DNA from 2 places in the Streptomyces sp. NPDC034111 genome. Region 1 is predicted to be linked to the other one. Evidence: riboswitches for the same ligand, from Rfam matches in the RefSeq annotation. Region 1 holds a riboswitch; the other holds the start of a gene.
The links. A riboswitch is a leader RNA that binds a small molecule or an ion and turns the genes downstream of it on or off. The one in region 1 is predicted to bind ZMP and ZTP.
Positions count from the first base shown of each region.

Region 2: linked by a shared signal. The riboswitch ahead of ACZ55A_RS10200 (serine hydroxymethyltransferase) and the one ahead of ACZ55A_RS27815 (bifunctional 5,10-methylenetetrahydrofolate dehydrogenase/5,10-methenyltetrahydrofolate cyclohydrolase) in region 1 are both predicted to bind ZMP and ZTP.

Region 1 covers NZ_JBVIST010000016.1:608-5,803, forward strand. The annotation lists gene ACZ55A_RS27810 (SDR family NAD(P)-dependent oxidoreductase) at 1-419, opposite strand, end outside; gene ACZ55A_RS27815 (bifunctional 5,10-methylenetetrahydrofolate dehydrogenase/5,10-methenyltetrahydrofolate cyclohydrolase) at 515-1,369, opposite strand; ZMP/ZTP riboswitch at 1,391-1,479, opposite strand; gene ACZ55A_RS27820 (hypothetical protein) at 1,543-2,541, opposite strand; gene ACZ55A_RS27825 (hypothetical protein) at 2,704-3,021, shown strand; gene ACZ55A_RS27830 (hypothetical protein) at 3,174-3,398, shown strand; gene ACZ55A_RS27835 (SPFH domain-containing protein) at 3,493-4,740, shown strand; gene ACZ55A_RS27840 (PPOX class F420-dependent oxidoreductase) at 4,915-5,196, shown strand, end outside.
Region 2 covers NZ_JBVIST010000003.1:173,850-179,045, forward strand. The annotation lists gene trpS (tryptophan--tRNA ligase) at 78-1,091, opposite strand; gene ACZ55A_RS10200 (serine hydroxymethyltransferase) at 1,222-2,496, opposite strand; ZMP/ZTP riboswitch at 2,536-2,626, opposite strand; gene rocD (ornithine--oxo-acid transaminase) at 2,744-3,982, shown strand; gene ACZ55A_RS10210 (M4 family metallopeptidase) at 4,141-5,196, opposite strand, start outside.

The DNA.
Region 1 (5,196 bases):
TTGCGCAGCGCGGAGACGGAGGCGACGGCGACGACGGAGCCGCGTGCCGCCAAGAGGTGTGGCAGGGCGGCGCGTTGGAGGAGGAAGGGGCCGGTGACATTGGTGGTCATGACGGCCTCCCAGTCCGCCAACGACAGATCACCGACGGAGCCACTGCGGGCGATCCCGGCGTTGAGGACCAGGCCGTCGAGGCGGCCGTACGCGGAGACGGCGGCGTCGACGAGCCCCTGCACCGCCTCGGGGTCGGCGGCATCGGAGGGGTGGGCCAGCGCTCCGGTCTCCTCGGCGAGGCGGTGCAGCGGTTCGGGACGGCGGCCGGAGATCACCACCTGGTGGCCGGCCGCCCGCAGCAGCCGGGCGGTGGCGGCGCCGATGCCCGTCCCGCCGCCCGTCACGATGACAACTCGCTGTGGTGCCATGGTGGTTCAAGCCTCCGAGGGTGGTCTCGTACGTCCCGTACGGGGGACGTTACCGCCTCGCGATCATACGGACGGGCCCGAAGCCCCTCCCGGCGTCAGACCGCCTTGAGTTGACGCTCCGCCGCGTCGACGGTCTGGGTGAGCAGGGTGGCGATGGTCATCGGGCCGACGCCGCCGGGGACCGGGGTGATCAGCGAGGCGCGGGTGCTCGCCGACTCGAAGTCGACATCGCCGACGTTGCCGGGGTTGTAGCCGGCGTCGATGACGACGGCGCCGGGCTTGAGGTGCGCGCCGGTGAGGAAGCGCGGCCGGCCGACGGCGGCGACCAGGACATCGGCCTGCTGGGTGAGCGAGGCGAGGTCGGTGGTGTGGGAGTGGCAGTAGGTGACGGTGGCGTTGCGGCCGAGCAGCAGCATCCCGACGGGCTTGCCGAGGATCGCGCTGCGGCCGACCACGACGGCGTGCTTGCCGGCCAGTTCGACGCCGTAGTGGTCGAGAAGGCGCAGGATGCCGCCCGGTGTGCAGGAGACGAAGCCGTCGGCACCGAAGCTCATCGTGGCGAAGGAGTGGTAGGTGACCCCGTCGACGTCCTTCCCGGGGGCGATGGCCTCGAAGGCGGCTCGTTCGTCGATGCGCGGGCCGACCGGGTGCTGGAGGAGGATGCCGTGCACCTCGGGGTCGTCGGAGAGCGCGGTGAGGGTGTCGACCAGCTCCGCGGTCGTCGTGGCGGCGGGCAGGGCGACGTGCCGGGACCGGATCCCGGCCTTCTCGCAGCGGGCGCGCTTCATGCGTACGTACGTCACCGAGGCGGGGTCGTCGCCCACGAGTACGGTCGCCAGGCACGGGGCCTGGCCGGTCTGCTCGGTGAGGGTCGCCGCGCGCTCCGCGGCCTGTTCGACGAGCCGGCGGGCGAGTGCGCTGCCGTCCATGAGGCGGGCGGTAGGGGCCATCGGATACTCCTGGGCGTCGTGACGGATCGCCCAGGCGCGCGGCACTGACCATGCGTGGCCGAGCCGCTCCCCGGTGGTACTCCACCCAAGCGCCAGTCACGGCTCGCCGCCCACTCTAAACGACGCCGGGGAGCGTCCGGGGGTGTGGGCGGGACGCCTCCCCGGCCGGCGGGTCAGGTGCCGTTTCCGTGGCCCGGTGTGCTGAGCGGCGGTGGGGTGGTGGGGGTGGTGGCCTCCCACTGGCTGAGGATTCCGTCCCAGTCGTGCTGGGCGGCGGTGATGGCGTTGGCGTCCCAGGTGGGCTGGGGGTGCTGCTGTGGGCCCTCGTACATCTGGTGCTCCTGGTAGCCCTGGTAATTCTGGTGGTTCTGATAGCTGGGGTAGCCCGAGTGGTTCTCGTAGTTCTGGTACGGCTGCTGTTTCCAGGCTTCATGCTCGTAGTGCTCCCGTGGGGGCTGTGACGGTCGCTCGCGCCAGGCCAGGTGGGTGGCCTCGGGCTGCGGGGGTGGCTGGAGGGTGGCCATCCGGCGGTGACGGCCCGTACGGTCCGGCGGCGTGGCCGGCGCGGTGTGGCGGCTCTCGGCGGACAGCTGCTGGGCGCGCGCCACGAGGATCCGGACGTCGAGACCGAGTTCGTTGGCGAGGGCGGTGAGGTCAACTCCGGTGTGCCAGCTGCTCATCAGGACCGCGTCGAGCGCCGGGGCCCAGGCGGGTTCGGCGATCGGGGGCACGGTGTGCTGGGACGCGGTGTGCTGGGGCGCGGCTGTCTGGGGCGCGGTGGCGGGGCCGGGGGCGGCCGGGCCCGGGGGGTGAGGGGCGGCCGGGCCTGTCGGGTGGGCCGCGGTCTGCTGTGTGGGGGCCTGCTCCCGCGGCGGTGCCTGCTCGCCCGCGGGAGGCTGCTCGGCCGGCTGGTCGAGCAGGCTCTTGGCGACCGCGCGGGCGTCGTCCTTGCCCACCGTGCGGCGGGCCAGGCGCACTTCGCGTTCGTCCAGGCCGAGAAGGTCCGCCACCACCGCGTCACTGCCCACGGTCACGGCGAAGGCGGCCAGGGTCCGCGATCGGCGGGCCTCGGCCTCGTCGAGGAGTCCCTGCGTCCGGCGGACCTCGTCATCGCTGCTGCAAAACGCCTGTGCGAGCACCGCATGGCGCTCCCACAACTCCCTCGGTTCCATGACTGCGACAACGGTCCTTCGTCCGAATTGGACTGCTTCCCAGCAATAGATCACTGCATGAGGTGATATTCGAGGGAGTTATCCCCTCGCCGCCGGGACGGATGTGCGGGGAGCCGCAAAAATACCCAGTGACCCCAGGCCGGAGGAATCGTTTCTACGTCCATGAGCGCCCCTACCTCCGGCACCGTCGCAGGTCACGGACAGACTTTCCTCCCCGGCCCCGCCGCCACGCCCCGGTGGCTCACCGCGGAGATCACCAGGCAGACACCGGTGTACGCGGCCCTGGTACGGCTGTGGACGGCGCGCGCCGCCACCGTCCCCGGAGTCGCCGACCCCGAGTGGCAGCGGCTGATCTCCTACCACTGCCTGATGGAGGAGACCGAGGCCGCGCTCACCGCCCTCCGGCCGCACCGCGCGCCCGATGTGCTGCCGTCACGCAAACCGATCCCGGCCGCCCGCCCCGCCCCTCTGGACGCCTGAGCCCCCGCACACCGGTCCGTGCCGGTGCCGTGGGCGCCGCCCACGGCCGGCGACCTGAAGCGGCACCCGCCCCGGAGTACCGTTGAGTTGTCGAGATTTCCCGCTGTCCGGCCTCCGCGCCGTCAGCGGCTTTGACCAGCGACGGAGCCCGGGTGAGCGGGACGGATGACACGGACTTCAGCCCGATCGGGGTGATCGGGCGGGTGACCGTGTCGATCCCGACCGACGGGCCGGGTGAGGTGCTGCTGCCGGTGCGCGGCGGAACCGAGGCCTTCGCCGCCTGGTCCCCCACGCCCATCGCCCGGCACACGCAGGTCATCGTGGTGGACCACACCTCGGCGCGGTCGGTGATCGTCGCGCCGCTGCCCGCCACCTGACCGCACCCGGCCAGGGCCGTCCCATGGGCGTGCCCCTTCTCGCCCGGCCGTTCCCGCACCCCGGGGCCGGCCGCAGCGGACCAGGAGCGTACCAATGCTCTTCTGGCATGTTCCGGCGCCGAACGAGGCGCTGTTGATCTCCGGCTCGAAGCGCCGTGCCGGGGACGCCCAATTCCGTATCGTCACGGGTCATGGCTGCTGGGTCATGCCCGTCAGACAGAAGACGAGCGTGCTGTCGCTGTCGCTGCGGGAGGCGGAGATCTCCGAGGACTGCGTCACCCAGCAGGGGATCCGGCTCGCCGTACGGGCGGTGGCCGTGTTCAAGGTCGGTGACGACCCGACGTCGATCGCCAACGCCGCGCGACGGTTCCTGGACGAGCAGGCCACCATGGAAGAGCTGGTGGGGCGGATCTTCGCCGGGCATCTGCGCTCGATCGTCGGCGGACTGACCGTCGAGCAGATCATCCGGGAGCGGGACCGGGTCGCCCAGGAGGTCAAGGACGGCAGCCACTCGGAGATGGAGAAGCTCGGCATCGTCGTCGACGCCCTCCAGATCCAGGAGATCGGTGACACCTCCGGCTACATCACCAATCTCGCCGCCCCGCACGCCGCTGCGGTGGCCAGCGCCGCCCGGATCGCGCAGGCCAAGGCCGACCAGGAAGCGACCGAGCGGGAACAGCAGGCGGCGGCGCTCAAGGCGGAGTACGAGCGGGACACCGCGATCAAGCGGGCCGGCTTCCTCGCCGAGACCGAGCAGTACAACGCCCGCGCCGCCCAGGCCGGCCCGCTGGCCCAGGCCACGGCCTCTCAGGAGGTCATCGAGGAGCAGACCGCGCTGGCCGAGCGGCAGGCCTCGCTCGCCGCCCAGCGCCTGGAGGCCGAGGTGCGCCGCCCCGCGGACGCCGAGGCCTACCGGCTGCGCACGCTGGCGGAGGCACAGCGCGACCAGGTCCGCTTCGAGGCGGACGGCCGCGCGTACGGCGAACGGACCGTCGCCCAGGCCCGGGCGGAAGCGAACAAGGTCCTGGCCGGCTCGCTTCGGAACGGCAACCAGGAGCTGATCGCCGCCAACCGCACCGTGGAGAACCTTCCGGCGCTGGCCGAGGCCGCCGCCGAGGGCATCTCCGGCGCCCGGCTGACCGTGCTCAACGGCACCGACGGCATCAACGAGATCGCCTCCGCCCTCATCGGCCAGGGACTGGCCATCCTCGACACCCTCAAGCAGGCTCCGGGCATGACGACCGGCCCGTCCGGCTCCACGCCTCCCCTGGGTGACGGCGCCGGTTTGCGCCCCCCGAGGATGGCCCGGCTGAAGCAGGAGGGCACCGGCTCCGGGCCGTAGCGGGGCCCCCAGGCGGCCCCAACTCCCGTACCACGGCTGCCCCGGCGGCCCGGTGCGCGGCGCGGTCTCCGGAACATTCCGGCACCGCCAGGTCATGATGCGGTCAGGAGCCGGGAACGGTGCCACGGCAGCGCCGTCCCGGGTGGCAGCAACGACGCAGTGAAGGTGCCTCAGATGTCGAAACCCCCGCTTCCCGACACCGCAACCGCCATGCTGGCCCAGCCCAATCCCGCCGTCATCACCACGCTGCGGCCGGACGGCCAGCCGGTGTCCACGGCCACCTGGTACCTCTGGGAGGACGGCCGGGTGCTGGTCAACATGGACGAGGGCCGCAAGCGGCTGGAGCATGTACGCAACGACCCACGGGTCACCCTCACGGTCCTCGACGAGGGCAACTGGTACACCCATCTCAGCCTCATCGGCCGGGTCGCCGAAATCCGGGACGACACGGAACTG
Region 2 (5,196 bases), on a different contig from region 1:
CCCTGGGCCCCGCGGGCGGCGGCCCGGGCCGGTGCGGTCCGCGCGGGCCGCCCGGGCGGGCCGCGCGGACCGTACGGTCAGTGCTTGGCCGGCAGCAGTCCGAGCCGGTCATAGGTGGTGGCGAGGGTCTCGGCGGCGACCGCCCTGGCCTTCTCCGCACCCTTGGCCAGGACCGAGTCCAGGGTCTCGGGGTCGTCCAGATATTCCTGCGTACGGTCCCGGAACGGTGTGACGAATTCGACCATCACCTCGGCGAGATCGGTCTTGAGGGCGCCGTACATCTTGCCCTCGTACTTCTGCTCCAGCTCCGGGATCGAGGCGCCGGTGAGGGTGGAGTAGATGGTGAGGAGGTTGGAGACGCCCGGCTTGTTCTCCGCGTCGTAGCGGATCACGGTGTCGGTGTCGGTGACCGCGCTCTTGACCTTCTTCGCGGAGGCCTTCGGCTCGTCGAGCAGGTTGATCAGGCCCTTGGCGCTGGAGGCCGACTTGCTCATCTTGGCCGAGGGGTCCTGGAGGTCGTAGATCTTCGCCGTCTCCTTGAGGATGTACGGCGCCGGGATCGTGAAGGTCTCGCCGTAGCGGCCGTTGAAGCGCTCGGCGAGGTCGCGGGTCAGCTCGATGTGCTGGCGCTGGTCCTCGCCCACCGGGACCTGATGGGCCTGGTAGAGCAGGATGTCGGCGACCTGGAGGATCGGGTAGGTGAACAGGCCGACGGAGGTGCGGTCGGCGCCCTGCTTGGCGGACTTGTCCTTGAACTGCGTCATGCGGGAGGCCTCGCCGAAGCCGGTGAGGCAGTTCATGACCCAGCCGAGCTGGGCGTGCTCGGGCACATGGCTCTGCACGAAGAGCGTGCAGCGCTCCGGGTCGAGGCCGGCCGCCAGCAGCTGGGCGGCGGCGATCCGGGTGTTGGCGCGCAGCTCCGCCGGGTCCTGCGGAACGGTGATCGCATGCAGGTCGACGACCATGTAGAAGGCGTCGTGGGACTCCTGGAGCGCCACCCACTGGCGCACCGCACCGAGGTAGTTACCGAGGTGGAAGGAGCCGGCGGTGGGCTGAATGCCGGAGAGTACACGCGGACGTTCTAGGGCCATGGCATCGATTGTCTCAGGTCGCGTGCGCTCTCCGGCGCGTGGTCGGGAATTCGACCGAGGGTGGCCGGATGGGGTCCCCGGCGGCGGACCGGACCCGCGGTGGCCGCGGCGGGCCCGGCCCGCGGCGGGGTCAGCCCGCGACCGGCAGGCCCGGCGCCGGATAGGCCGCCATCAGCTCGGCGACCTCCGTACGGATCACTGCCAGCGCCTCCTCGTCGCCCTTCGCCGCGGCCTGTACGCCCCGGTCGATCCACTCGGCGACCCGCGGCATCCGGTCCGTACCCAGTCCGCGGGAGGTGAGGGACGGGGTGCCGATGCGGATGCCGGAGGGGTCGAAGGGCTTGCGGGGGTCGAAGGGGACGGTGTTGTAGTTGACGACGATGCCGGCCCGGTCCAGGGCCTTGGCGGCGACCTTGCCGGGGACGTCCTTCGAGGTGAGGTCGATCAGCACCAGGTGGTTGTCGGTGCCGCCGGAGACCAGGTCGTAGCCGCGGGCCAGCAGCGCCTCGGCGAGGGCCTTGGCGTTGGCGACGACGGCGTGCGCGTAGTCACGGAAGGACGGGGCGGCCGCCTCGCGCAGGGCGACCGCGATGGCGGCGGTGGTGTGGTTGTGCGGGCCGCCCTGGAGGCCGGGGAAGACGGCCTTGTCGAGGGCCTTGGCGTGGCTCGCCCGGGACATCAGCATGGCGCCGCGCGGGCCGCGCAGGGTCTTGTGGGTGGTGGTGGAGATGACGTCCGCGTGCGGCACCGGGGAGGGGTGGGCGCCGCCGGCGATCAGCCCGGCGATATGCGCGATGTCGGCGACGAGGACCGCGCCGACCTCGCGGGCGATCTCGCCGAAGGCGGCGAAGTCGATGGTGCGCGGGACGGCCGTACCGCCACAGAAGATGATCTTCGGGCGTTCCTTGCGGGCGAGGTCGCGCACCTCGTCGAAGTCGATGAGCGCGCTGTCCGCGCGGACGCCGTACTGGACGCCGCGGAACCACGTCCCGGTCGCCGAGACGCCCCAGCCGTGGGTGAGGTGGCCGCCCATCGGCAGCGCCATGCCCAGCACGGTGTCGCCGGGCTCGGCGAAGGCGAGGTAGGCGGCGAGGTTGGCGGGCGAGCCGGAGTACGGCTGGACGTTGGCGTGTTCGACGCCGAAGACGGCCTTGGCGCGCTCGACGGCCAGCGTCTCGACCTGGTCGATGTTCTGCTGGCCTTCGTAGTAGCGACGGCCCGCGTACCCCTCGCTGTACTTGTTCTGGAGGACGGTGCCGGTGGCTTCCAGGACGGCGGCGGAGACGTAGTTCTCGCTGGGGATCAGTCGCAGCGTGTCGGCCTGGAGCCGCTCCTCGGCGCCGACCAGCGCGGCCAGTTCGGGGTCGACGGCGTGCAGGGCGGGGTGCGAAGGGGGAAGTGACATGGCGTCCTCCGGGGCGCTCGATCGGTTGGTCCGTCGGGTCCCGGGTGCCCAGGCGGGCGGCACCGCGTGATGGTGGCCGCACACCGCTTCCTCGGGGTCGCTTCCCCGTACGCCAGTCGCGATGCGCACCGCCGAGTCTAGACACCCCTGGACGTCCCCGCCCGCCCCGGCGCCGGGAACACCGACCGCCCGCGCGGCTTCCGAACCCACCACCCGCGCGGCAATATAGAGGGGCATATCGATGCATATGCCCCGTACGGCCTACCGAAACGGAGTCACGGTGACGTCCACGGAACGCAGCATCGCCGCCGCCGAAGCCCACAGCGCGCACAACTACCACCCGCTCCCCGTCGTCGTGGCCACCGCCGAGGGCGCCTGGATGACGGATGTGACCGGCCGGCGCTATCTGGACATGCTCGCCGGCTACTCCGCGCTGAATTTCGGGCACGGCAACCGCCGCCTGCTCGACGCGGCCAAGGCCCAGCTGGACCGGGTCACACTCACCTCACGGGCCTTCCACCACGACCGGTTCGCGGAGTTCTGCACGCGGCTGGCCGAGCTGTGCGGGATGGAGCTGGTGCTGCCGATGAACACCGGCGCCGAGGCCGTCGAGACCGCGCTGAAGACCGCCCGTAAGTGGGGCTACCGGGTCAAGGGCGTCCCGGACGGCCGGGCGAAGATCATCGTCGCGGAGAACAACTTCCACGGCCGCACGACCACCATCGTCTCCTTCTCCACCGACCCCGAGGCGCGCGCGGACTTCGGCCCGTACACCCCCGGCTTCGAGATCGTCCCCTACGGCGACCTGGCCGCGCTGGAGGCCGCCGTCGACGCCGACACCGTCGCCGTCCTCCTGGAGCCGATCCAGGGCGAGGCGGGCGTCCTGGTGCCGCCGCCGGGCTATCTGGCGGGCGTACGGGAGGTGACCCGGCGCCGGAACGTGCTGTTCATCGCCGACGAGATCCAGTCCGGCCTGGGACGTACGGGCCGGACCTTCGCCTGCGAGCACGAGGACGTGGTCCCTGACATGTACGTCCTGGGCAAGGCGCTGGGCGGCGGCGTGGTGCCGGTCTCCGCGGTGGTCTCCTCCCGCGAGGTGCTGGGCGTCTTCGCCCCCGGTGAGCACGGCTCGACCTTCGGCGGCAATCCGCTCGCCTGCGCCGTGGCCCTGGAGGTCATCGCGATGCTGCGGACCGGTGAATTCCAGCAGCGCGCAACGGAGTTGGGCGAGCATCTGCACAGCGAGCTGGGGCTGCTGGTGGGCGACGGCGCGGTGGACGCGGTACGCGGCCGCGGACTGTGGGCGGGCGTGGACATCAACCCCTCCCGCGGCACCGGACGCGCCGTCTCCGAGCAGCTGATGACGCGCGGCGTGCTGGTCAAGGACACCCACGGCGCCACGATCCGGATCGCCCCGCCGCTGGTGATCAGCAAGGAGGACCTGGACTGGGGGCTGGCGCAGCTGCGGGACGTACTGGAGGGATGAGACGGGGGCGAGCGTGCAGCGGGCGGTCGGCGGGCGAAGGGGCCCTGGCCGCTCGTTGCGCCATGTCCGGGGCCGGGGCTCGGGGCCCGACACGGGCCGTGCTCGTGCGCGTACCCGTCCCGAATCGGTGGAGCCGCAGGTGGATTTTCCCTGGCTGTCTATTTCACATTGACCGCGGCCCATGCCTTCTGGACGGCCGCATACTCACGGCTGGACGTTCCGTACAGCCCGGCAGCGGCTTTGAGAGTGCCGCTCCGGGCCTGCTTGAATCCGGTGGTCGAGTTGAACTGGGTGGTGAGCGCTTCGTACCAGATACGGGCCGCCTTGGTGCGGCCGATACCGGCGACTTTCCGGCCGTCGACGGTCGGGCTGTTGTAGGCCACCCCGTTGATGGTCTTCTTGCCGCTTCCCTCCGCCAGGAGGTAGAAGAAATGGTTGGCTATGCCGGCCTGGAAGTGGGTGTCGCCGTCCTGGCCGCTCCCGGGCTTCCAGAAGTCCGGCGACTTGCCGTCGCGTGACGGCTTGTCCATGTAGCGCACGGGGGCGGACTTTCCGTAGACCTTCTCTTCGAAGAGGTAGTCCGGGGGGTCGCTGGGGAGGTTCGCCTGGAATTCCACCATGGCGGCGAAGATGTCGGAGGTTGCCTCGTTGAGGGCATCCGACTCGGCAGAGTCGCCGAATTTCGCAGTGGCGTCGCTGACGAGGTGGGTGTATTCGTGAGCGACCGCGTCGAGCGACGTGACGGGCTTCTTGTTGTTCTTACCGTCGCCGAAGAACGCGGACATCGGGTCGTCGACGGCCTGAGCGTGACTGAAGTTCTTCTTGAAGTGCACGTACAGGGTGGGGCCCTTGTTGTCGCCACGCGGGCCGAGGCGGTGGAAGGTGTTCTTGAAGTAGTCCCAAGCCTGTTCGGCGGCGAAGTGGGCGTCAACCGCCGCCGACTCGCGGCTACTGGTGGTGCCGTTGCCCCATACGTTGTCCTTGCCGGTGAAGGGCTTGCTGAGCTCCAGGTCACCGAAGTACTCGTTGTTCAGGTAGTCCTTGATGGTCAGGCCACCCCGGGTGGGATCTGTGAGCTCGTAGCGGCCATTGCGCAGGCGAGTGGTGATCTCGACCGTGCCGACGCGTATGCCATGGCCCGTCGCGGTGGCACCGCCGGCGGTCTGAGCCGGCACCGGTGTCGGCCCTCCCGTGGCGGCAGTCGCCGGTCCGGC